4 regions of the Nonomuraea sp. NPDC050790 genome follow, and region 4 is predicted to be linked to each of the others. Evidence: riboswitches for the same ligand, from Rfam matches in the RefSeq annotation. Region 4 holds a riboswitch; each other region holds the start of a gene.
The links. A riboswitch is a leader RNA that binds a small molecule or an ion and turns the genes downstream of it on or off. The one in region 4 is predicted to bind cyclic di-AMP.

Region 1 (4,798 bases), on a different contig from region 4:
CCGGGGAAGGGGTCGTAGTGCGGGTTGGGGATGAAGTTCTGCGGCGTCTTGGGCACCCCTTGCGGCCAGGCGCCGGTGATGTACCTGCGGTGGACCCCGCCGGGGAAGGCGATCTCGCGTTCGTGGGACAGGTGCGCGGCGGCCTTGACGGTGTCCTGGACGTCGATCCCGCCGGGGGCGTCGACCTCGTAGACGTAGGGGCGCGGGAAGGCGTTGTCGATGTCCGTGCGCGTGCTGGTGCCGACGAAGGCGGACGGGCGGCCTTTGAGCACGTAGTCGGACAGGTTGGTCATTGACGGGTCGCGCGGGCGCAGGCCCTGCTCGAAGATCTCCTCGGGGGCCCGGTCCTCGGCGCGGTAGACCGGCGGGCGGTCGCGCCGCCAGATCGGGTAGGGCGTGATGCTCCTGACGTCCACGCTCCTGTCGGCCGCCGACTCCAGGTGGTTGCCGGGGCCTCGTACGGGCGTCGGCGGTCGGCCGCCGGGCGGGATCGCCCCGGAGCCCGTCTTGGGCGGCGGCTTGCGCAGCAGCGCCGACGCGCGTCCGAACAGGCGCAGCGCGCTGCGTTCCAGCAGGTCGGTCATCCGCTGGATGATCTCGCGCGCGGTCGTCCTGGCGCCGCCGACGGCGGGACCCACGGCGGCCAGCGAGGCGCCGCCCGTGGGACCGGAGAGCGCGACCAGCCGTGAGACGTGCAGCGCCAGCCGTATGATCAGGACGATCAGCGCCACCTTCATGGCGAGCACGATCAACGCGGACAGTCGCAGCGCGCCGCCGATGAGTAGCGCGGCGGTGACCGCGTCTCCGGAGCGATCCGAGGTGTCGCGCCACTCGCCGTCGAACGCCCTGACCCCTTCGCCGTCGTTCCCGGCCGTGGTCCTGGCGGCGTGCGCGGCCGCGGTGGAGGAGACGCGCGCCGCCGTCATCGCGAAGGCGATCCACCGGGTCCCTGCCTCGTACAGGCGGTCCTCGTCGGCTAGCGGCCAGGAGACCACGAGGTTGAGCAGCATGGCCAGCCCCGGCGGTGGCTGCAGCGCCACGTTGCCTCCTTGCCCGGTGATCACGTCCGACGCGCCACCCTACTGGGGCGGTGCGGTGGGCGCACTCAGTGCATGGAGATGTGGGGGTGGTCGAAATGGTTCTCGGTGACGCTGCCGCGGTCGCTCATCGCCCGCCAGCCCGAGCCCATGTTGATGCGCTGCTTCCAGATCACGTACTTCACGCCGAAGCGGTCCTTGTTCTTGATCGCCCAGGCCGCGATCTGGTCGCCGAGGGCCTGGTTGGCGGCCGTGGGCATGGAGCCGCCGGTGCTCATCATGAAGTCGCAGGCGCGGCCCAGCGGGTGCTCGCCGCCGCCGCCCGAGCGGTAGCAGCCGACCTCGAAGGGCAGGTTGAAGGTCTTCTTGATCTCGTCGCGGATGATCCGCATGCGGGAGGTGATGTTGTCGGAGCCGGAGGGCAGCTCGGGGGCCCAGGAGCCGTTGTTGCGCTTGCCGGTGCCGTACGGCATGAGGTCCTGGAGCTTGTCCTTGATGTCCTTGATGACGCCCTCGGCGGCCACGCGTTCCTTGGCGACGGTCTCGGCCTGCCCGGCGATCTGGGTGGTGAGCGAGGCGGCCTCGTCGGCGGCCTTCTTCTTCTGGTCGCGGGCGGCGGCGACGCCCGCGATGACCGCCTGCTCCTCGTCGGTGAGCTGCTCCAGTACGGCCGCGCCCGGCGCGTCCGGCGTGTACAGGAAGGGGGGCAGTGAGGTGCCGGTGCCCTGGTAGCGGAGCTGGGCGATCTCGGCCACCCGCCGCTCGGCGTCCACCAGCGCCTGCTCGGCGGCGGCCAGGCGGTCCTGGGCGGCCTTCTCGGCGTCCTTCGCCTTGGCGAGGGCCACGCGCTTGCCGTTGTAACTCTCGATGAGCGTGTCGACCTTGGTGTTGAGCTTCTTCAGCTCGGCCCGCAACTGCTTCTCGCTCGGCTTGGGCGCGGCCTGCGCGGTCGCCGGGGTGAGCGCCACAGCTGCGGCGGTGATCAGACCGATGGCCAAAGTCGCGGGGGACGCAACCGCCACGTGGGGCATTCCTCTCCATCTGCCGGCCGGGTTAGCTGACGGGTTCGGGCTGGGAGATGCCCTACCACCGAAGTGGATTCACCCCAGGTGAGGGTGGGTCCCCGGCTCCCGGGCAACACGCCCGGGATTAGGCGGCAACGGCTGTGACAACCGGTGCGTGAGGGATATTAGTAGTAAATCCCTGGTAACGCGACTTCAAGTGGAAACCAATTAGTGATCTACCTGTGATCGAAGGAGCCGCGCGGCCTCCTCGGGCAGCACGTCGTTGATGAAGGCCCCCATCGCCGACTCCGAACCCGCCAGGTACTTGAGCTTGCCGGGCGCGCGCCTGATCGAGAACAGCTCCAGGTGGAGATGTCCCAGCTCACGAAGGTGCCGCACCGGCGCCTGATGCCACGCCGAGATGTACGGCATGGCCACCCCGAAGATCCCGTCCAGCGCCCGCAGCACCGAGGTGTAGAGCGGCGCGAACGCCGCCCGCTCGGCCGAGGTCAGCGCCGCGAGGTCCGGCACCTGCCGGTGCGGGTAGAGATGCACCTCGTACGGCCAGCGCGCCGCGGCCGGCACGAAGGCGGTCCACAGGTCGTTGGCGGCCACGACCCGCTCCCCGGCCCGCTCGGCGGCCAGCACGTCCGCGAACAGCCCCGGCCGCCGTTGCGCCGCCGCGAGCTGCTGCCTGGTCCGCGGCGTCACGTACGGATAGGCGTAGATCTGCCCGTGCGGGTGGGTCAGCGTGATCCCGATCTCCTCGCCCCGGTTCTCGAACACGAAGACCTGCTCGACGCCCTCGATCGCGGACAGCTCGGCGGTGCGGTCCGCCCACGCCTCCATGACCAGCTCGACCTGCGCGTCGCTCAGCCGGGAGAACGAGGAGGAGTGGTCCGAGGTAAAGCACACCACCTCACACCGCCCCGCACCCGGCCGCACCTCACTCAAGCCCCCCACGTCCCGATAAGTCCCAAAATTTCCGCTGAAAGAGGGGAACCTGTTCTCGAACACCACCACGTCATAGTCGTGTGCCGGGATCTCCGAGGCCCGCGTGCCGGTCGACGGGCACAACGGGCACTCGTCGGCAGGCGGCATGAACGTCCGCGTCTGCCGGTGCCCCGCGATCGCGATCCACTCCTCGGTCAGCGGGTCGTAGCGCAGCTCGGAGGCGACCGGCCGGGGGTCGAGCGGCCGCCGGTCCACCGCGCTCCTGTCGGCGTCGTCGCGCCGGTCGAAGTAGATCAGCTCTCGCCCGTCGGCCAGGTGGGTGATGGTGCGCTTCACTGCGTGCCCTCCGCGATGATCAGTTCTCCGACGCGCTCCGCCAGCTCGGCCCGCGCCTCGGCGGGCAGCCCCTGGTCGGTGATGACAACGTCGGCCTCGTTCAGGTCGGCGATCGTGCTGATGCCGACGGTGTTCCACTTGGTGTGGTCGGCGGGCACGACGAGGCGGTGCGCGGCGGCCACCAGCTCCCTGTCGGTCTCCGACTCCAGCAGGTTCGGCGTGGTGAAGCCGGCCCGCACGCTCATGCCGTGCACGCCCAGGAACAGCGTGTCCACGTGCAGCCGGCGGATGGCGGCGACCGCGACGGGGCCGACCAGCGCGTCGGAGGGCGTGCGCACGCCGCCGGTCAGCACGACCGTGCGGTCGGCGCGCGGGGCGCGGTGGAAGACGTCCGCCACCGGGACCGAGTTCGTGATGACGGTGAGGTCGGCGACCGAGACCAGGTGATGGGCCAGCGCCCACGTGGTGGTGCCCGCCGACAGGGCGACCGCGGTGCCCGGCCCGACCAGTGCGGCCGCGCGGCGCGCGATCGCCTCCTTCTCCTGCTGCTGGCGGGCGGACTTGGCGGTGAAGCCCGGCTCCTCGGTGGATCCGGGTCCGAGCGCGGTCGCGCCGCCGTGCACCTTCTCCAGCAGGCCGCGCTCGGCCAGCGACTCGAGGTCGCGCCTGACCGTCATGTCGGAGACGCCGAGCTCGCGCACGAGGTCGGCCACGCGGACGCCGCCGCTGGCCCGGACCCGTTCGAGGATCGTCTGCTGCCGCTGCTGCGCGAGCACGCGCCCTCCTTCCAACAAGTTCAAACAGATTATGACATGAACATGTTGAAGAATGTGAGGACGCTTGCCGGGGGCCCTGGTCTGGGATACGCATGCCGTACCGCTCAAAGACCCCGCTCAAGGGAGGACGACGGATGGCAAGGCGCGCCCGCAAGTCCAGAGCACGCAAGAAGAAGAAGGCCAACCACGGCAAGCGCCCCGCAGCGCGCTGACGGTCACCCGGCCGCGGTGAGCTCCTTCACGGCGGCCGAAACCGCCCGGTGGAACGTCGGGTAGGCGTAGATCATCTCGTCCAGCCTGGTGAGCGGCACGCGCGCGTGGACGGCCAGCGTGAGCAGCCCCAGCACCTCGCCGCCGGGCGGGGCCGCGACCGTCGCCCCGACCAGGACGCCGTCGGCGGCCACCAGCTTGACCAGCCCCTCCGCCTGGGCGATGTAGCCGCGGGTGCCCAGGTCGCCGACGGCGGTGCGCACGTCCAGGCCCTGGTCGCGGGCCTGCGCCTCGGTCAGGCCCACCGAGCCGATCTCGGGGTCGGTGAAGGTCACCCGGGGCACGGCGTGGTACTCGGCCTCGTGGACCGCTTCGCCGAGGATCTCCTTGACCACGATGTTCGCGTGGTACATCGACATGTGCGTGAACGCGCCCTTGCCGACCGCGTCGCCGATCGCCCAGACGCCCTCGGCCGCGCGCA
Region 2 (4,798 bases), on a different contig from region 4:
GAGCACGTCCTCGACCAGCACGCCGTCCCGCTCGGCCATGGCCAGCAGGCTGGTACGCAGCGGCGAGGCCGGCATGGAACGGAAGTCGTTGAACAGCGGCTCGAAGACGACCGGATACACGAACGAGGCGGCGACGGTCAGCCCGGCGGCGCCCACGGCCGCGGGCACCCACCAGCGCCGGAACCTGCGCGCCAGACCCACCAGCGCCACGATCATGATGGACAGCAGCACGACCCGCACCGCGATGTTCTTCAGCCGGTCGCCGCTCCACGCCGCCCATTCCTGGGTGGACAGGCCGAACTCGCGCAGCCGTACCTCGAACCACATGCCGAGCGGCCAGCGCACGACCTCGACCAGCGCGGTGAGCAGCAGCACGCCCAGCACGGCTCGCAGCCACCACGGGCCCCTGAGCCGTCCCAGGACCTTCGCGCCGAGCGGCGTGGCGACCAGCAGCCCCGCGAACAGGATCGTGAGGCCGAGCGACAGGTACGACGGCAGGCTGGTGGCCGCGTCGAACGCCTGCGACCTGGCGATCTCGGCGGCGGAGAAGTCGCGGGCCGGGTCGGGGGCGACCTGGGGCGCGTCCGGCGGCAGGGCCCGCCAGGGCGTGGTGAGCGCGGCGGCCACGACCACGGCGGCGCCGAGCACGACGGCGGCGACCCCGGCCTGGCGCCGTACCCGCGCGGGGGCCTTCTCCCGCTGATCGGTCACTCGAGTTCCTTCCTTAGGTAGGCGCGCCACCCGGCGGCCAGCTCGCGGGCGGGCAGGGGCAGGGCCCGCTCCACACCCAGCCGCCGCGCGTCGCGGTAGAACCTCACCAGCCTGTCCTCGCCGAAGCGCGCGGCGAGGAAGCGACACGCCAGCCAGGCCTCCTGGTAGGACTGTGCCAGCCGCGCGGCCCCCGGCGCGAACGCGCCCGCTCCCGGCAGTTCCCGCGGCACCCGGCCCGCGCGCACCTCGGCGGCCAGTTCCGCCGCCGCCACGGGCACGGCCAGTGCGGCGTCCTTGTAGGCCACGTAGTCGGCGAAGCCCTCGTACAGCCAGGCGGGCAGCCCGCCGGTCCCCGCGGCCACGTGGGTGAGCTCGTGGGCGAGCACGACGTCGCGCCCGGTGGGGGTGAGCCGGGCGTAGTTCTCGGGGATCACGATGACCCTGCCGTCGTGGGCGAGCGCGGCCAGTCCCTCGGCGGAGGCCGTGCCCGCCGTCCGCGCCGCCTGCGCCGCGTCGGCGGCGACCTCGACGCTGGGGCGCACCGGATGGCCGAGCACCGCCGCCACCCGCTCCGCCGCCCGCCGCGCGCGCAGCGACAGGTCCGCGCGGTCCACCCCGTCCCGAGGGGTACGGCCGGCCGGCTCGCGCGCGCAGCCGACCGGCACGACGACCAGGAGGGCCGCGAGGGCGGCGCGACGGCTCACGACCACGGCCCCGATGGTAGCCGGACGCGCGAAGGCCCCGTCCCGGGAGGGGACGGGGCCTTTCGGACCGGGCGGCTACAGACCGGGCCGGACGGCTCCTGCGAAGGACGACTTGCGCCATCCGCCGAGCTTCTCGATGCGCACCCGCTTGCCCGAACTGGGCGAGTGGACCATCTTGCCGTCGCCGACGTACATGCCGACGTGGCCTCGACCGCGGAAGAACAGCAGGTCACCCGGCTGCAGCGACTTCCACGAGATCTTCTTCTTGATGCGCGCGTACTGGCTGTGCGTCACGCGGGGGATCTTGACTCCGGCCTTCTTCCAGGCGTACTGGACGAGACCGGAGCAGTCGAAGGCGCCGGGTCCCGTTCCGCCGTAGCGGTACGGGTCGCCGATCTGCGCCCTTGCCGCGGAGACGGCCTTGCGGGCCTTGCTCTTCTGCCGTGCAGTCGCCGACTGCTTCGCCGTCTTGGCCGTCACGGTGGTCTTGACCGCGGTCTGCGCCTGGGCCGCCGGGGCATGGAGGGCGAACCCTCCGGCCGTCACGGTCATGGCGATCGCCGCACCACTCAAGACAAGACGACGGGGGTTGTGCAGGGAGGTAGACAGGATTTCTCCTTGGTTCTTCCACGAACGCCTACCGGGTTAGCTGACGGATTCGGGCCTGGAAGTCGCCCTACGGCACGCCGAAACGCGCCGATTCACCCCTTGATCCCGGGGGAATGGGATCGGTGGTTCCCCGGCTCCGTGCCTCCTGGCTGCACGGACTCGGCAGGTCACGGCCCCTTGTCGAGCAGGGGGTGACCGGCGGATCTCTGTGGGACTCGGCGACATGGCTTGTTCGCCGCGACGCCAGAACGTACTCGCGGGTTCACGGCTCGGCAAAGTCCCGGCAAAGTTGTCAAGATCCGACAGAGGTGTCAGTCAAGTCGGGAACTCCTGCTGGACACAGGGGTCCGTTACCGGAATGTGACCCTCCTCACACTTGGAGCTCCAGGGGGTGAGTCAGGTCCCATTCGTCACACCTGTCACACGGGTCACAGCGGTCAGCCGGAAGCCGGTCGGCTGGTGCCGTACCTCCTCGATCTCCTTCAGCCGCGCCGCGTGCTCGCCGCCGAGATACCGGAAGAGGTACGGCACCCGCCGCATCCGCACGACCTCGAACCGGGCGGCGACGGCGTCGAGCATGTCCCCGGCGGGCGAGTGGTCGACGTGCGCCGCGCGCCATCGGGCCAGGGGGTCGGGCTCGGGCCGGTCGAAGCGGCCGAGCAGCCTCCCGACGTCGTAGAACCAGGTCGCGGCGGCCGCGTCGGCCCAGTCCCAGGCGAACTCGTCCACCACCAGCCGGCCGCCGGGCCGCAGCAGCGCGGCCGTCCGGTCGAGCGCGGCCTCCAGCGGGTGCATGTGGTGCAGCGACAGTGACAGCACGATGACGTCGAACGGGTCGTCCTCGTAGACCGTCAGGTCGGCCTCCCGCGCGGGCACCCCCGCCGCCCTGGCCGCGGACGGGTCGAGGTCGATGGCGGTGACGTCGTGTCCGCGCGCGATCAGCGCCGCGGCCAGGGCGCCCGCGCCGCAGCCCGCGTCGAGCACGCGGGCGGGGGCGTCGGGGAGCGCGGAGAGCATCCAGGTGTCCATGACCCGATCGTGCGCGGCCCGAGCCATGCGCACCACTGCGGGATCGGCATGAAAGACATAAGCTCCATGCATGCTTGACGTCTGGTCGCTGAAGGTGCTGTCAGAGGTGGGGCGGCTGGGGTCGTTCTCGGCCGCCGCCGAGGCGCTGTCGATGACCCAACCGGCCGTCTCCCGGCAGATCGCCGCCCTGGAGCGCCGGGCCGGGGTGCTGCTGTTCCACCGGCTGCCACGCGGCGTACGCCCCACCGGCGCCGGACAGGCCGCCCTGGAGCAGGCCGCGCACGTGCTCGACGGGATCGCGCTGCTGGAGACCCGGCTGGCCGCGCATGCGAGCGGCGAGCGCGGGCGGGTGCGGGTGCAGGCGTTCCCGAGCGCCGCCACCGCGTACGTGCCCGAGTGCTTCCGCCTCTTCGCCGCCCGCCACCCGGCGGTCGAGCTGTCGCTGACCGTGGGCGGGGGCGCCGCCGCCGTCCTGTCCGGACAGGCCGACCTCGCGCTGGTGACGTCGTGGGACCCCGCGCCGCAGGGCCTGGAGCTGGTGCCGCTGCTCGACGACGAGCTGCTGGTCGCACTGCCGGGCGCGCATCCGCTGGCGGGCGGCGACAGCGTGCGGCTGCGGGCGCTGGCCGGGGAGGCGTGGATCGACGGCAGCCACCCCGACTGCCTCGGGCCGCTGTCGGAGCTCGCCGCCGCGCTCGGGGCGCCGCCACGTGTCAGCCACCTGTGCGACGACTGGAACGGCCGTCAGGGGCTCGTGGCGGCGGGCGTCGGCGTGATGGTCTTCCCGTCGATCGCCGGGGGGACGGCCGTGCGCCCGGACATCAGGCTCCTGCGTCCCGAGCCCGCCCTGCCCGCGCGCCGCGTCCTCGCCGCCGTCCTGCCCGCGCCGGGGCGCTCACCCGCCGTGGAGGAACTGCTGCGCACCATGCTCGGGTACGGCCGGCCGTGACGCCACTCAGGGGCGGATGGCGCCCACGACCCGCCTGCCGTAGGAGGAGAACTTGACCACCTTGATGACGTCGCCGGTCTGGGGCGCGTGCACGATGTTGCCGTTGCCCGCGTAGATGGTGACGTGGCCGAGGCCCTCACTGAAGATCAGGTCACCGGGCCGCAGCGAGTCCATCGAGACGCGGCGCTTGGCCCCCCACGCCCACTGCTGCCAGGTCGTGCGCGGCAGCGAGACGCCGCCCGCCCGCCACGACGCCTGGGTGAAGCCCGAGCAGTCGTACCCGCGTGGCCCGGTGCCGCCGTAGATGTAGGGCTTGCCGACCTGCGCGAACGCGAACTGCAGCACCGCCGCGGCGTTGCCGGTGGCGGGGCCGGTGTACTTGATGCCGGTGCTGTTGGGGTCGCCCGCGTTGTACGCGCCGAGTTCGCGCAGGAGCTTCTTCTGCTCCTGGATGAGCTTGAGGATCTCCGCGCGTTCCTTCTCGACCTTGTCGCGCTCGTCGTCGGCGGCGACCAGGGCGTCCTGGGCGAGGTCGCGCTGGGTCTTGAGCCCCTTGTTCTCCCGGTCGAACGCGGCCAGCCGCTCGGCGCGCTCGGCCTGGAGCTGGCCGGTGAGCGCCATGCCGCCGAGCAGGCCCGAGGGGTCGCCCTGCCCCATCAGCGTGGGCCAGGAGGTCATGTCGGCGCCGATCTGGTAGTCGTTGACTGCCATGTTGATGACCTGGGCGCGCAGGCGGGCCACGGAGGCCAGCTTCTCCTTGTAGGTGGCGTTGAGCGTGCCGTACTTCTTCTTGGCC
Region 3 (4,798 bases), on a different contig from region 4:
CGCTCAGCACCCCCACGATCCTGTCCCGGCCCAGCGCGGTGATCGCCTGCTCCATCTCCTGCTGCGCCTTGTCCGGGCTCCAGTCCGGCGTGTCGAACTCCCGGCCCACCTTCACCTTGCCGTCCAGGACGCTCTTGGCGCCCTTCTTGTAGTCGGCGGAGCTGGGGTCGGTGGGGGAGCCGTGGATCATCACGATCTCGCCCTTCGCCGTCGTGCCCTTGGCGTCGAGCGCGTCCAGCAGCGCCTGCCCCTGCATCTCGCCGACCCGCACGTTGTTGAACGACACGTAGTACGCGTAGTCGATCCCCGAGATCAGCCGGTCGTAGGCGATGACCGGGATCTGCTTCTGCTTGGCCTGGTTGACCAGCGGCGCCACGGCCGCGGCGTCGACCGCGTCCAGGACCAGCACGTTCGCGCCCTGGGTCATGGCGGCCTCGACCTGCTGTTGCTGCTTGGCGGCGTCCTGGTCGGCGTTGCTGTAGAGGATCTCGCAGGTGGCGCAGAGCGCCTTGACCTTGGCCTCGAACAGGGGACGGTCGAACGCCTCGTACCGGGTCGTCTTGGATTCGGGCAGGAAGAGGGCGATCTTCTTGGCCGCCTGCCCCTGGTCGGCCTGGGACGGCCGGGTGCCGGCCGTCGTGTCCGCGCCTCCGCCGCCACATGCCGCCAGCAGCAGCATCGCGGCCGCCACGGGGACCATCACTGCTCGGTGCATCGCGCATCGTTCCTCTCGAGTGCAGCCGGACCCCCGATCCACCCACCAGCCGACCCCGCCCTTCACCGCCTTCGCCAGGACTCTCGGCCGGGCAGGACCGGATCGGATGATGGTTGGTAAGAAAGGTAATTTACTATCCCGCGCGTTGGCTAGAGTCTGCCGTGAAGGGGAGGTCGCGGTGCGAAGCGAGCTGGGAAACCCGCGGTTGCTGCGGGTCATGAACGAGCGGCGGCTGCTGGACCAGCTTCACCGCGAGGGCCCCGCGTCCAGAGCCGACCTCGCCAAGGTCACCGGCCTGTCCAAGCCGACCGTCTCCGCCGCGCTGGCCGGGCTCGAGGAGGACGGCCTGGTCCACCTCGTCGGCGAGGTGTCCGGCCGCCCCGGCCCCGTCACCTCCCTCTACGACGTCAACGCCGCCTCGGCCCACGTCGCCGGCATCGACATCGGCCGCAACTGGATCCGGGTGGCGGTGGCCGATCTGCGGGGGGCGTTCGCGGGCCGTACCGACGGGCGTAACACCGCGCGGACCTCCGCCGAGCTGGGCGAACTCGTCGCGGGGCTGGCGCGGGCGGCGGCGCGGGAAGCCGAGCTCGACTGGTCGGCCATCGTCTGCGCGGTCGTGGGCTCGCCCGGCGTCTACGACCAGAACGCCGGCCGCCTCGACCTCGCCCCCAACCTCCCCGGCCCCGACCTGGCCGAGCGCCTGCGCGCCGCCCTCAACGTGGACCTGGTCATCGAGAACGACATCAACCTCGCCGCGGTCGGCGAGCACGCCTACGGCGAGGGCCGGGGCAAGTCGAACTTCGCCCTGGTCTCGATCGGCACCGGCGTGGGCATGGGCATCGTCGTCAACGGCGAGCTGTACGTGGGGGCCAGGGGCGCCGCGGGAGAGGTCTCCTACATCCCGGCCGTCGAGGAGCAGGCCGTGGACCAGCGGGACGCGCGGGAGCACGGGGCCACCGAGACCCTGGCCGCGGCGCCGGGCGTGGTGCGCGCGGCACGGGCCGCGGGGCTGTCCCTGGACACGGCCAAGGAGGTCTTCGCCGCCGCGGAGAGCGGCGACCGGGCGGCCCTGTCGGTCGTGGCCGCGGAGGGCCGCAGGATCGGCGGCCTGCTCGTGGCGGTGGCCGCCGTCCTGGATCCCGAGGTGATCGTGCTGTCCGGCGGCGTCGGGCACAACCTCGACCTGCTGGGCGAGGCCATCCAGCGCCGGATCGCCGAACTGGGCCCCCTCAGGCCCGCGGTCGTGGCCAGCGCGCTGGGCGACAGCGGCGTGTTGCTGGGCGCCGTCGCCCACGCGCGCGGCCGGGCCTGGGACCTGATCTTCTCCGCCCGTATGGGCTGAGGCCCTGCTATGTGCTGAGGCCCCGTATGGGCTGAGGCCCTGTTATGTGCTGATGCCCCGTATGGGCTGAGGCCCTGTTATGGGCTGAGGCTCAGAGGGTCGCGGTCGGCATGACGGGCGCCGGCGCGCGGCGCAGTTCGGCGAGACGGTCGGTGAGCTTGACGCCCTTGGGGTCCGGGCGCACCGCGCCCACGAACGCCCGCCGCCGCCACGAGCTCAGCTTCTCCTCCTTGACCACGTCCCCGGTACGCGGCGCGTGCACCATGTGACCAGGCTTGGAGATCATGCCCACGTGCCCCAACCCGGAGAAGAAGACCAGGTCACCGGGCTTGAGATCCTTCCAGGCGATCTTCCTGGAGAAGGCGGAGTACTGCTGGGCGGCGGTGCGGGGCAGTTCGATGCCCGCGCTCTCGTAGGCGCGCAGCATGAGTCCTGAGCAGTCGTAGCCGCGCCTGCCGGTGCCGCCCCAGACGTACGGCGTGCCGCGCTTGTCCATGGCGTAGGCCAGGGCCTTCTCCCAACTGGGCTTGGGCGCCTGCCGTTCCTGGACCTGCTTGACCACCTGACCGGTCAGCGTCACCTCGTAGGGGTCGACGGCGGCGCTGTCGGGAGCGGCGGTGGCGGGGGATGCGAGGGTGGCCGCGGTGACACAGGTGAGCACGGCGGTCGCGATGATGCGAGACAGGGGAATGTCCTTCCACACGGCCTACCGGGTTAGCTGTCGGGCTCGGGCTGGAAGTCGCCCTACCGCGCTGGGATGACGCGGATTCGCCCCATAGGGGAAGTGGGTCCCCGGCTCCGCGCTACGGTGCGCGGATTCGGCTCGTGGGACTCTAACGAAACAGTCAAAAGCGTGCAAATCGGGCAAAATGCAGTGTCCGAAAAATGAGATGGGTTGCTCGGCAGGCGAGACGAACCGGTAAGGTACCGCCCATGGAGTCGCGTAGCATTCGCCTGGCCGTCATCCCCGGAGACGGGATCGGCACCGAGGTCGTCAACGAGGGCCTCAAGGTCCTCGAAGCGGTCGGTCCCAAGTTCGACATCACGCACTACGACCTCGGCGCGGACCGCTACGCCAGGACCGGCGAAGTCCTGCCCGACTCCGTGCTCCAGGAGCTGCGCGGCTACGACGCGATCCTGCTCGGCGCCGTCGGCGACCCCCGCAAGGTGCCGCCCGGCCTGCTGGAGCGCGACCTGCTCCTGCGCATCCGCTTCGACTTCGACCACTACGTCAACCTGCGCCCGGTCAAGCTGCTGCCCGGCGTCGCGACGCCGCTGGCGAACACTCCGCCGGAGAACCTCGACATCGTCGTCGTCCGCGAGGGCACCGAGTCGCTCTACGCCGGGACCGGCGGCGCCATGCGCAAGGGCACGCCGTACGAGGTGGCGACGCAGGAGTCCATCAACACCGCCTACGGCGTCGAGCGCGTCGTCCGCTACGCCTTCGCCAAGGCGCAGAGCCGCCCGCGCAGGAAGCTCACGCTGGTCCACAAGACCAACGTGCTCACCTTCGCCGGCGACCTCTGGCAGCGCACCTTCGACCGCGTGGCCGAGGAGTACCCCGAGGTCACCACCGACTACGTGCACATCGACGCGGCCACGATGTTCTTCGTCAACCAGCCCGAGCGCTTCGACGTGATCGTCACCGACAACCTGTTCGGCGACATCATCACCGACCTCGGCGCCGCCGTGGCCGGTGGCATCGGCCTGGCGGCCAGCGGCAACATCAACCCCGAGGGCGCCGCGCCGAGCATGTTCGAGCCGGTCCACGGCAGCGCGCCCGACATCGCCGGGCAGGGCAAGGCCGACCCGACCGCCACGGTCCTCTCGGTCGCCATGCTCCTGGACCACCTCGGCCTGACCGCCGAGGCCGCCCGGGTCGAGCAGGCCGTCGCCGCCGACATCGCCGAGCGCGGCGCCGCCCGCACCACCGCGGAGATCGGCGACGACCTCGCCGCCCGAGTATCCGGCGGCGCCTGACGCCGCAGGCCACCGGCCCCGCGAGCGGCCCGCCGTACCCTTGGACCATCGGTACGGCAGGCGGCTCAGGACCACCCGGTACCCCAGACCTGACCAGCGGCCCAGGCGCCCCAGCGCACTCGCGGCCGCCTGACCACCTACGCCCGGTGGCTCGCGAGAGCCTCCGGGCGTTTTCGTTGCGCCCTAACGGTCGTCCTTTTAGATGCAGTAAGTTCCCTCTACCCGATCCGGCGCAGAATGGATGCAGGGTAGTCCTCAAAGAAAGAGAAGGATCTCCGTCATGACCACCTCTCAGAAGCTCAGCTTCGACGTGCAGCTATCCGACCACGCTCGCACCGCGGCAGAGCGCGAGGCGGTACTGGCGAGCCCCGGGTTCGGGAAGGCCTTCACCGACCACATGGTCTCGATCGACTACACCGAGGGCGCCGGCTGGCACGACGCCCGCCTGACGCCGTACGGGCCGCTCACGCTCGACCCCGCGACCTCCGTCTTCCACTACGCGCAGGAACTGTTCGAGGGACTCAAGGCCTACCGCCACGCGAACGGCTCGATCGTCACCTTCCGCCCGTACGCCAACGCCGCCCGCTTCAACCAGTCCTGCCTGCGCATGGCCATGCCGGAGCTGCTGGAGGACACCTTCGTCGAGGCGCTCGAAGTCCTGGTCCAGGCCGACCGCGACTGGGTCCCCACCACCGAGGGCCACAGCCTCTACCTGCGCCCGTTCATCATCGCGACCCAGGTCGGCCTCGGCGTCAACT
Region 4 (4,798 bases):
GCGGAACTCGAGCCCGGCCCGTTGGGAGGTTCCGGCCTGGCCGGAGGGCAGCAACGGGTCCAGCCCGCGGGCGAGCGCCTCGCTCCAGCCGCGGAAGCGCTCGTGGTCCTCCGGCGGCACCCCGAGCATCTCGGTGATCACCATAACCGGCAGCGGATAGGCGAACTCGGCCACCAGATCCGCCTCCTCACCCATGGCGCCGATCAGCTCCGCGGTGATCGCCTCGATCCGGGGGCGGAGCCGTTCCACCATCCGGGGGGTGAACGCGCGGCTGACCAGAGCCCGCAGCCGCGTGTGGTCCGGCGGATCGAGCCGGAGAAACGAGACCTGCGGCCCGCCGGGTTCGCCCGGCGCCGCCCCGTGGCCGAACCGGGCATCGCGCAGCACGGCCGAGACGTGCTCGTGTGATGTGGCTACCACCAAACCGCCTCGGGTGTGAAATAAATCGCCACGCTCGCGAAGCTCCCGATACTTTCCGTACGGGTCACGCCGGAACCCGGAATCGAACGGATCGAATCCCAGCACGTCGGCGGGGGTCAACGTCGGCTCCCCGGGGGCCTTGTAAGGATCAGTGAGATCGCTCATCGTGCCCCGAAGTGTGACGACATATGGCGAGTACTTCACATAGATTCGATCATGTCAATACTGCTGGTCAAGCTGGGCAATTGTCGAGCTTGACGACCTTTCCTGAATGCGTTTACCGTCTGCGGGACGAGCGCGTTGCGCGGTCCGATACGTCTGCGAGTTCTGCTGTTGGGGGGAGGGCTCCCGATGGAGGTGCTCACCGAGGGCGTTGAGCTGAGCCACGCCGATTTAGCCTTGCTTGCCGAGTTGGCCAAGGGAGTCACGGTCGATCGGGTAGGGCGTCGGCTGGAAATCAGTGGACGCACGGTACGCCGCCGTTTGCGCGGGATATGCGACAGGATCGGTGTGGCCACCGCCATCGAGGCAGTGGCCTGGGCGGCCCGCCGCCAACTGATCTAGCAGGGCTGGACCCGACCCCGCCGGTTCTCCGGCGGGGTCGACCACACCCCACCCACCACGGGCCTCACACCCGCGGCCCCACCCACCAACACACCCAACGCCGCGCGCCACATGCCCAGCAGTTCGCCAGGGCACCCGAAACCCGTGCCTACCCCCCGCGATCCGCCCCACGCGCCCGGTACTCCGCACCTCAGCACCGCGCCGCACGCAATGTGCCGCGCGCCAGACACTGGACATCGGGCGCCGCGCACCCCCGCGCCGTGCGCCGCACACCCCGCGCTCCGCGCCGTGCGCATGTGCCGTGCGGCCCCACGCCTTGCGGTGCGCGCCGTGCGTTCTAGGCCGCACTCTTGCGCCATGTGCCATGTGCCGCGCGCCGGGCACGCCGCGCCCCGTGCTCTGCGCCGGACAACCCGTGTGCCGTGCCCCGCGCGTCGTACCGCGTGGGGGTTAGTCGGCGATGCGGACGGCGCCTGCCCAGGGGCGGCGGGAGATGGAGGCCAGGCGGACCACGTCGCCGGTCTGGGGGGCGTGGACCATCATGCCGCCGCCGACGTAGATGCCGACGTGGTGCAGGTCGTTGTAGAAGAAGACCAGGTCGCCGGGGCGGAGTTCCTCGCGGGAGATGCGGGTGCCGGCGGTCCACTGGTCGCCGGTGTAGTGGGGCAGCGAGATGCCCACCCGCTGGTACGCCGCCATGACCAGGCCGGAGCAGTCGTAGGAACTGGGCCCCTCGGCCCCCCACACGTACGGCTTGAGCTGCTGTGTCAACGCCCACCTGGCCGCCTCGGCCGCCTTGCCGGAGCCGATGATCGGCAGGTTGACCCGGACCGCACGGGTCCCGGGACGGCCGGCCTCGCCGATGGCGCGCTGGAACAGGTCGCTCTCGACCTTCTTGACCAGCTTGCTGATCTTGTCGCGCCGCGCCTCCAGATCGTTGACGATCTTGGAGACCGCGTCGATGCGGGTCTTCGCCTCGGTCTGGGCCTTCGCGGCCAGTTCCCTGGCCCGGGTGACCTGGTTGACCTGCTCGCCCTGCTGCTGCTCCAGCGCGTAACTGGTCGCCGCGCGGTCGAGGAAGAGGTCGGGGTCGCCGGAGGCGGCGAAGGCGAGGGCGCGGCTGAAGCCGCCCATCATGTACTCGCTCTGGGCCAGCATCCCCGCCTTGTGCCGCTTGGCGGCGAGGTCGGCCTCGCTCGTGGCCAGTGTCTTCTTGGCGGCGTCGACGGCCTCCTGGGCGTCCTTGAGCTTCACCCGCTGGCCGTTGTACTGCTCGGTGAGCGTCTCGATCTCCAGGTGGAGCTTCTCGGCCTGCTCGGACAACTGCTTGAGCGACGGCTTCGGGTCGGCCGCTGCGGAACCGAGGGGGGTGACGACGAACGTCACCGCGGCTACGGCTGCCGTGAGAACGACCAACCGCTTCTTGATGCCTGGTTCGGGAGGGCGGGCATGCTTGCCCGCGGGCTTCCCCTCACGGTTACGCGTGCGCTTCACCAACCAGCTCCTCTCGTGGCCGCCTACCGGGTTAGCTGACGGGTTCGGGCCGGAGCAGCCCTACCGAGCCGTGGCTCGGATTCACCCCGGGGTGGCCTGAGGCCACCGGCGGGTCCCCGGCTCCCCTGGGGAGGGGATTAGGCGTGCCGCCGCGCGCAAAGCGCGGGTGACATCGACGCTGGACACTAGTGCACTCCTGGTTCGTGCTCAACCAGAACTGCCAAGTCGGTTGAGGTTTCACAACCGAAGTGTCACGGGGGGATCACGTGCTCCGCCGTACAAGAGCGACTTTATGCGCACTTTGCGGGTGCATGGGACGTACGTGAGGATCGGCGTCACCGAGGGAATCATTGCTCGTCATCGGGTATTCGCCTGGTGGTCGAGGGGGCGTCGCCTGTGGTCGGGCATGCTCGTCCACTAGGTGAGATGTTCGGGGAAGTAGGTGGGCAAATAGGGTTCAGCCGTAATTGCGTCTGTACTCTGAAGTGCCATGGAACAGGTCGTCGAACGGGCCGTACCCGACATCGAGGTCGTCGTCAGGCGAGCTCGTACGCCGGATGTCCGGACGATCAGGCGCCTGGTCGACACCTATGCCGGAGCCGGGCCTCGCCTGCTGGAAAAGGCCACGGTCACCCTTTACGAGGACGTCCAGGAGTTCTGGGTGGCCGAGCGTGACGGGCAGGTCGTGGGATGCGGCGCCCTGCACGTGTTGTGGGAGGACCTCGCCGAGATTCGCACCGTGGCCGTCGACCCCGACGTCCGCGGTCTCGGGGTCGGGAGCCAAATCGTTACCGCTTTGATCGGTACGGCCCGCGAACTCGGCCTGCGGCGGGTGTTCTGCCTGACATTCGCGGTGGATTTCTTCGCCGCGCATGGGTTCAACCCGATCAAGGGCACCCCGGTGTCCCCCGAGGTCTATGCCGAGCTGCTCGCCTCCTATGACGAGGGTGTAGCCGAGTTCCTCGACTTGGAGCACGTCAAGCCCAACACCCTGGGCAACACCAGGATGTTGCTCCACCTCCCGTCGTTTGACTCGGACCTCGACCAAAGGGAAAGGTGATTGTAGATACCTATGTCGATACGTTGGGCAGCGAAGGCATGTGTCCTGACATGTGCCACATGCACACTCGAAGCGAGGTGACACGGTGAGCACCGGACAGCCGCCGTATCCACAGGACGATCCCGGCGACAATTCCGGGACCCCCGAATACGGACAGCACAACGCGGGCCACGCACAGGGCGAGCCCGACCCGGACGTGACGGTCGTGGGCTACCGCCATGACGGTGACCCCTACGGCCAGCAGGGATACGGACAGCAGTCCGGCTCCCAGCCCGGTTATGGCCAGCCCCAGTACGGCCAGCAGCAGGGATACGGTCAGCAGCCCGGCTACGGTCAGCAGCCCGGTTCGCAGCCTGGCTACGGCCAGCAGCAACCCGGATACGGCCAGCCCGACTACAGCCAGCAGCAGTACGGCCAGCAGTCAGGCTCCCAGCCCGGCTACGGTCAGCAGCAGCCTGGTTATGGCCAGCAGCCCGGCTCGCAGCCGGGTTACGGCCAGCAGCAACCCGACTACGGCCAGCAGCCCGGTTACGGTCAGCAGCCCCAGTCCCAGCCCGGCTATGGCCAGCAGCAACCCGGGTACGGCCAGCAACCAGGCTCCCAGCCCGGATACGGCCAGCAGCAGCCCGGCTACGGTCAGCAGCCCGGCTCGCAGCCGGGTTACGGCCAGCAGCCCGGTTACGGCCAGCAGCCCCCGTCCGGGCAGCAGTACGCCCAGCCGGGTTACGGCCAGCAGCAGCCCGGCTATGGCCAGCAGCCCGGATACGGCCAGCAGCCCCAGGGCTACGGTCAGCAGGGCTACCAGCCCGGCTACGGCCAGCAGTACGGTCAGCCGGTGGGCGTACAGCCGCCCGGCGCGCCGGCCCCCCTGGCCGAGTGGTGGCAGCGCCTGGTCGCCCGAATCATCGACGGTGTGCTGTTCGGCATCGTCTACTGGGTGGTCAGCCTGATCATGGCCGGGATCTTCCTGGCGACGTACAGCTCCCTCGACGGTTCCACGTCGGGCTTCTTCGGCCCGGTGCTCGTCGGACTCATCGCGGGTGTGCTGATCGGGGCGCTCTATATCGCCTACGAGCTCATCATGACCAAGATGAACGGCCAGACGCTCGGCAAGATCGTCATGGGCATCAAGATCGTTCAGGTCGGCGGCGCCATGCCGACCGGCGGGCTGCCCACCGACGCCGCGCTGAAGCGGGCCGGCGTCACGTGGGGCGGATACCTGATCTCGGGCATTCCGTTCCTGGGCTGGCTCGGCTACAT

Region 1: it holds a riboswitch for cyclic di-AMP, as region 4 does, so the genes downstream of both, ACIBEJ_RS36145 (coiled-coil domain-containing protein) here and ACIBEJ_RS42985 (NlpC/P60 family protein) in region 4, are expected to answer to the same signal.
Region 2: it holds a riboswitch for cyclic di-AMP, as region 4 does, so the genes downstream of both, ACIBEJ_RS28100 (C40 family peptidase) here and ACIBEJ_RS42985 (NlpC/P60 family protein) in region 4, are expected to answer to the same signal.
Region 3: it holds a riboswitch for cyclic di-AMP, as region 4 does, so the genes downstream of both, ACIBEJ_RS41460 (C40 family peptidase) here and ACIBEJ_RS42985 (NlpC/P60 family protein) in region 4, are expected to answer to the same signal.

What each region holds. Positions count from the first base shown of each region.
Region 1 is NZ_JBITGF010000007.1:633,451-638,248, forward strand. It holds gene ACIBEJ_RS36140 (hypothetical protein) at 1-1,040, opposite strand, end outside; gene ACIBEJ_RS36145 (coiled-coil domain-containing protein) at 1,106-2,059, opposite strand; cyclic di-AMP (ydaO/yuaA leader) riboswitch at 2,066-2,203, opposite strand; gene galT (galactose-1-phosphate uridylyltransferase) at 2,270-3,331, opposite strand; gene ACIBEJ_RS36155 (DeoR/GlpR family DNA-binding transcription regulator) at 3,328-4,107, opposite strand; gene ACIBEJ_RS36160 (50S ribosomal protein bL37) at 4,242-4,319, shown strand; gene ACIBEJ_RS36165 (dihydrolipoyl dehydrogenase family protein) at 4,323-4,798, opposite strand, start outside.
Region 2 is NZ_JBITGF010000005.1:620,814-625,611, forward strand. It holds gene ACIBEJ_RS28090 (M48 family metallopeptidase) at 1-711, opposite strand, end outside; gene ACIBEJ_RS28095 (hypothetical protein) at 708-1,421, opposite strand; gene ACIBEJ_RS28100 (C40 family peptidase) at 1,491-1,967, opposite strand; cyclic di-AMP (ydaO/yuaA leader) riboswitch at 2,035-2,199, opposite strand; gene ACIBEJ_RS28105 (class I SAM-dependent methyltransferase) at 2,421-3,053, opposite strand; gene ACIBEJ_RS28110 (LysR family transcriptional regulator) at 3,124-4,002, shown strand; gene ACIBEJ_RS28115 (NlpC/P60 family protein) at 4,009-4,798, opposite strand, start outside.
Region 3 is NZ_JBITGF010000010.1:142,894-147,691, reverse strand. It holds gene ACIBEJ_RS41470 (sugar ABC transporter substrate-binding protein) at 1-715, opposite strand, end outside; gene ACIBEJ_RS41465 (ROK family protein) at 894-2,060, shown strand; gene ACIBEJ_RS41460 (C40 family peptidase) at 2,152-2,721, opposite strand; cyclic di-AMP (ydaO/yuaA leader) riboswitch at 2,749-2,894, opposite strand; gene ACIBEJ_RS41455 (3-isopropylmalate dehydrogenase) at 2,994-4,040, shown strand; gene ACIBEJ_RS41450 (branched-chain amino acid aminotransferase) at 4,321-4,798, shown strand, end outside.
Region 4 is NZ_JBITGF010000011.1:83,588-88,385, forward strand. It holds gene ACIBEJ_RS42975 (cytochrome P450) at 1-420, opposite strand, end outside; gene ACIBEJ_RS42980 (LuxR C-terminal-related transcriptional regulator) at 772-984, shown strand; gene ACIBEJ_RS42985 (NlpC/P60 family protein) at 1,435-2,478, opposite strand; cyclic di-AMP (ydaO/yuaA leader) riboswitch at 2,484-2,632, opposite strand; gene ACIBEJ_RS42990 (amino-acid N-acetyltransferase) at 2,969-3,538, shown strand; gene ACIBEJ_RS42995 (RDD family protein) at 3,624-4,798, shown strand, end outside.